DNA from 2 places in the Sporosarcina sp. Y838 genome. Region 2 is predicted to be linked to the other one. Evidence: riboswitches for the same ligand, from Rfam matches in the RefSeq annotation. Region 2 holds a riboswitch; the other holds the start of a gene.
What was found. A riboswitch is a leader RNA that binds a small molecule or an ion and turns the genes downstream of it on or off. The one in region 2 is predicted to bind FMN.
Positions count from the first base shown of each region.

Region 1: another riboswitch for FMN. It lies ahead of ribD (bifunctional diaminohydroxyphosphoribosylaminopyrimidine deaminase/5-amino-6-(5-phosphoribosylamino)uracil reductase RibD); the one in region 2 lies ahead of AC1TO4_RS05275 (ECF transporter S component).

Region 1 covers NZ_JBXCJD010000005.1:262,611-265,070, forward strand. The annotation lists gene ribE (riboflavin synthase) at 1-230, opposite strand, end outside; gene AC1TO4_RS09565 (RibD family protein) at 528-803, opposite strand; gene ribD (bifunctional diaminohydroxyphosphoribosylaminopyrimidine deaminase/5-amino-6-(5-phosphoribosylamino)uracil reductase RibD) at 751-1,296, opposite strand; FMN riboswitch at 1,356-1,503, opposite strand; gene AC1TO4_RS09575 (OsmC family protein) at 1,801-2,244, opposite strand; gene AC1TO4_RS09580 (methyl-accepting chemotaxis protein) at 2,310-2,460, opposite strand, start outside.
Region 2 covers NZ_JBXCJD010000003.1:108,129-110,588, reverse strand. The annotation lists gene AC1TO4_RS05280 (hypothetical protein) at 1-567, shown strand, start outside; FMN riboswitch at 644-773, shown strand; gene AC1TO4_RS05275 (ECF transporter S component) at 1,095-1,676, shown strand; gene AC1TO4_RS05270 (ferredoxin) at 1,922-2,173, opposite strand; gene AC1TO4_RS05265 (YpbB family protein) at 2,283-2,460, shown strand, end outside.

The DNA of each region.
Region 1 (2,460 bases), on a different contig from region 2:
GTTCGCAATGCATGAAGCGTTGTCGCCTTGACTGTTTCAGGCATGACGTCGGCAGAAAAATGATTACTTGAGAAGTCCGATACCGTCAAACAGACACCGTTCACTGACAAACTGTCGCCTTTTTTAACATCGCTCAGCACTTTAGCGCAACGAATTGATAGTTGCATTGAATTCGATCCTGGTCTGACCGCTGAAACTGTTCCTATTTCTTCGATAATTCCAGTAAACAATTATAGTCAATCCTCCTTCAGGAACTTGGCACGCAATCGAATATCGTCCCCGATTTGTTGCACATTAAAAAAACGGAGTGATTCTCATCCGCCATCCTGTTCTGCGTGTCGTCCACATAGATAGATGCCTATTGCCAGTCAATCTCAGTGATTTACAAATACAGTTCATCCGCCAAGCCTTCAGTGATGAAACTGCAAAGGAAACGGCTGTCGCCTTCGACTAACATCTTCATGCTTCTAATCTTTACAAGACGATTTAAAATTACATTCAAAAAAGGTACATTTTCTGAGATCCTTTCAATTAAAACGAGAGGATATTCGAAAAAGCAGGTTCCAACTCTGGTGTATCGAGTGTAAAAAAATTGTTTCTGTAGCGCAGTCAGTTATGACATTAGCTGTTTTGGGCGTCCTGAGATGCCTTTCTAAAATAGTTCGAATTGGATTCTTTCCACCATGGGGCAAACGGGTGGTGAGGAAAGGGTTATTGTGAAGTACGGTTTGTACGCCAACCAAAATAGCATCATGGATATTGCGGAGGTGATGGATAATAAGTAATCCATTTGCTGTCCCCATTCTGCGCTGAAAGTCTACCGTCAAGAGTTGCGGCGGCTTTCAAGGTGTCGTATGGTGTCCCGTATTTACTGAAATACAAAAATGCTTGGTTTGACTGCTCTGCCTCTTGTTGTAAAATGCCGGAGATGACTTCGATTCCCGCTACTTTAAGAAGCCCGACTCCTGTTCCTTTTACGGAAGGATTCGGATGGAAAGACGCAACAAAGAAACGTTGAATTCCTGACGATCTAAGTAGATCTGTACACGAAAGTGTTTTCCCTCTATGGAAAAACTGTTCTAGTGCCAAATATAGATCTGCACCAACAGAATTCAAACCTGTCATCGTCAGTGCCTGCACTTCTGTATGAGGTGTTCTAGCTCGCAAATGTGCACCGGTCCCTAATATCAGACCGTCTTTCGCGCAAACAGCACCGACGAGTAGATTCGGCGAGGCTTGTCCCTGTGCAGTCCGCACCAGTTCAAGAGCAACTCTCATATAATGTTGAGGTTCCATTTGCATTCCCCCTTTCACTATTTGAAAGGGCAGAGCTTGCAAGCATAGTACGTATAGCCAAAACACTTCTCCCATCCAGACTGTAACTGTCGGTGCCGGAATTTCACCAGCTCCACCGCCTTCCAAACGAAGAAGGACGGGTCACGGACTTACGAGCTATGCTCGATCACCGTCGGTAAGGAATTTCACCTTGCCCCGAAGAGTTTGTTTATACGTACCGATTTAAATTTACCATACTTTTATAAAAAAAACAAAAAAACTCAGTTCGTTTCGAAACGGAACTGAGTCTCAGTCATCATTGTCCTTATTCTTTTAAGTCTCCAATCGAATCGATATCAATGTATTACGGAACAACTAGACCAAATTTTGACACCTTCCATACTTACGCCAAGTTCTTCAAATTTACCAACGGATTTCCAGGATATGCGTTGAACGTTAATGCTATCCAAGCTTCGAGCGGTGCCTCTGGACCAAAGTCAGCACCCCCTGTTGTGAATGGAGATTTTATTTTACCACTTTCGCTTTCAATTCAATTTCAACATTTCCTTTTATCGCCCGGCTAATCATACAGGATGTTTCTGCCTTTTCCGCAAGTTTATAAGCAAGTGCTACATCCTCTTCAGTCGCATCCAGTTTCAAAACGATTTGGGGTTTATGTATAATTTTTTTGTATGTAATGACACCGTTTGTTACATCGACAATCCCTACAGACTCCATTGTCAACGCTTCCTTTTCAAGCTTACTGCGTTCCATCATCGCAGCGAGCGTAATAATATAGCATGTGGCGGCTGCTCCTAATAACATTTCATCAGGGTTTGTACCTACTCCTGGCCCATCCATTTCAGGAGGTATTGACACTGTTGTCTTCAAATTCCCAGCATCAATCGTTCCGATATCATTTCGTAAACCTGGCCAATCCGCTTTCAAATAAAAGTGATGTTCTGCCATCGTGTATGCCCCCCTTATATTTTGTTGCTGTAATCATCTGTACAATTCTATTTTACACTTCAGTCTCAATTCGTAGTATTAAATTGATTGGCATTTTCCAATAGCTTATCTGAAAGTAAGGATAGCTCTCCTCCCGTTTTCTCAACTTCTTGCATCGCTTCGACTTGCTCCTGAAATGCCTGTATCATTAGCATTGCATTACTCTTATTTTTCTTT
Region 2 (2,460 bases):
AAGGGGCATGGCTACGACTTGGCGTCTGCTTCGATGGAAGTGTATTTCAATACATTACAGGATACGTTTTATGGTTTTAAAGAAATACAATTTCAGAACGAAGATGAATCGGCAGTCGTGTTTTCCGAAGTCGGGCAGCCCAGTACGCCAATGGTGTTAAAGAGTGGTATCAATCACTTTAATTACTACTTATTTGAGCAAGAAGATGGACAGCAGTTTCTTTCATCCAACTTTTCTCAACCGCAGCCATCTATCGTAAAGGCGCTGCAACAGATGAGGATAAAGCCAAATGATGTTTTCCAGGCAGTCATTCCAGCTGCTATCGGATTTGAAGTGAATACAGGAACTGAAGTGACTGTTGTAACATTCACAAAACCCCTGGACTTGGAAGGGATTGAGCCGATAAAAGGAATGTTAATGATTGAAGGTATGCTGTTAACGGCCGCTAGCTTTGGTGAACAGCTTCAATTTGAAAATGTAGTTCAAGAAGAATGGAACGGTTTTAACTTCGGTCAACCTTTACCGGTTCCGATTGGGTCTAATCCGCTACCTTTCATTTTGAAATAAAAATAGAGTGCTTTGTAAACTGAACTGTTTACAAAGCACTCTTTTATATATACAATAGAAATGTAACATAATATTGATTCATCTTCGGGGCAGGGTGTAATTCCCGACCGGCGGTAAAGGAAATTTTTTCCAAGCCCGCGAGCTTAGCAGCTGATACCGGTGTGATTCCGGAGCCGACAGTATAGTCTGGATGGGAGAAGGTGAAGGTGCGGCCATCTTTTTGTGTTGTCCACAAAAAGGGTGCTTGTTTAATCATGGGTAAATAGGATATTTTTTCCTTTTAACTTGTGAAGATTTCGAGATGAATGCAGCAATAGATGCAAGTAAGTGAACACCAGAGTGTCCTTAAGTTAGACACATATTGATGTGAACGAGCGAAGCTGATGACGTATTGCGACATGTATCGGAAGCGAAACGTACCTTTTAACTCCTTAAAGCCTATTTGCTTTAGGGATTTTTTGTCGACATATATAGGATGGAACGGCCTTTCCTCTTTTGAAGTGAATCGCAAAAGGAGAGAGGAACAAATGACAAACAAGAAATTACGTAAGATGATTTTGATCGCGATACTAGGGAGTATTTCAACTGTTTTGATGCAGTTTAACTTCCCGTTACCTGCATTACCGGCATTTCTGAAAATCGATTTCAGTGAGATTCCTGCCGTTTTGGCAATTATGACTATGGGACCTGTAGCTGGAATATCGGTTGAATTGCTTAAAAATATTATGCACTGGTTCATGTCAGGGAGCCCGACAGGAGTACCTGTAGGAGAACTTGCAAACTTTGTAACGGGTGTACTCTTTATACTACCTATCTATTTCATCTTCAATAAATTCCGGACGGCTAAAGGCCTTACGGTCGGTCTGATTGCTGGAACAGTTGCGATGGCAGTCGGCATGAGCGTCCTGAACTATGTATTGTTTTTACCAATGTACGGTTACTTCCTTAATATGCCAGCCATGTCAGGTGATGCATTGTACTCAATGATTGTATTGGGAATCTTACCATTTAACCTTGTCAAAGGTGTTATTCTAATGGTTATTACATTGCTACTTTTCAATAGTATGCAAAAATGGATTGCTCAACAGCGGTCACAATTAGCTTCTTAAATTACAAATGTCACGAGTCAAACTACTATATATAGAGAAAAGCCGTACCGGGAAGTTTTACCGGTACGGCTTTTCTATGTATTAATTAATTTAGTGACCTGAAGGTGAGTTCAGCGCGTTCAACACTGCATAGGACATGCTTGTGGAGTAATCTAGTGTAGTTGGTCGGTATGGTAATTCCAACGTCAACTGAGAGGCGCTGAGCTAGTAATACTGGTTGGTGTATGTCGACTACTAATTTGAAATTAATCTTCGTATTTTAACGCATCGCCATCAAATGGTGCATCGGCAGTCTTGATTGAATCGGTTGGACAGCCATCGAAAGCATCTTCCAAATCTTCCATTAGTTCTTCTGGAACTTCCGCTGTACCCGTGTTATCATCGAGGATAACGTAAGCAATCCCCTCGTCATCATAATCGTATATATCTGGAGCAGCTGCTCCACACGCCCCACATGCGATGCATGTATCTTGGTCGACGATTGTATATTTAGGCATAGTCTTTTTCTCCTCTTTTCTCCGTACAAAAAATTTACTTCATAATCCATTCTAATGATGTTGACAAGAGTTTTCAACAAAAAACGTTTGTTTATCGGAGGAATTCAAAATGAATCTATTTTCAATACTATTAACCATCATAAGTAGAATAGATGGGGAACGCAAAATCTATGCGGGTTTTCACCTGTTACGCGGCAAAAAATCGGGTCAGACTTTGCAGGATGTCGAATATTACGGCTTAAAAGAATTCTTTGGCATTTTACCAAAGTTGTCGTTAGAAGAGTTTA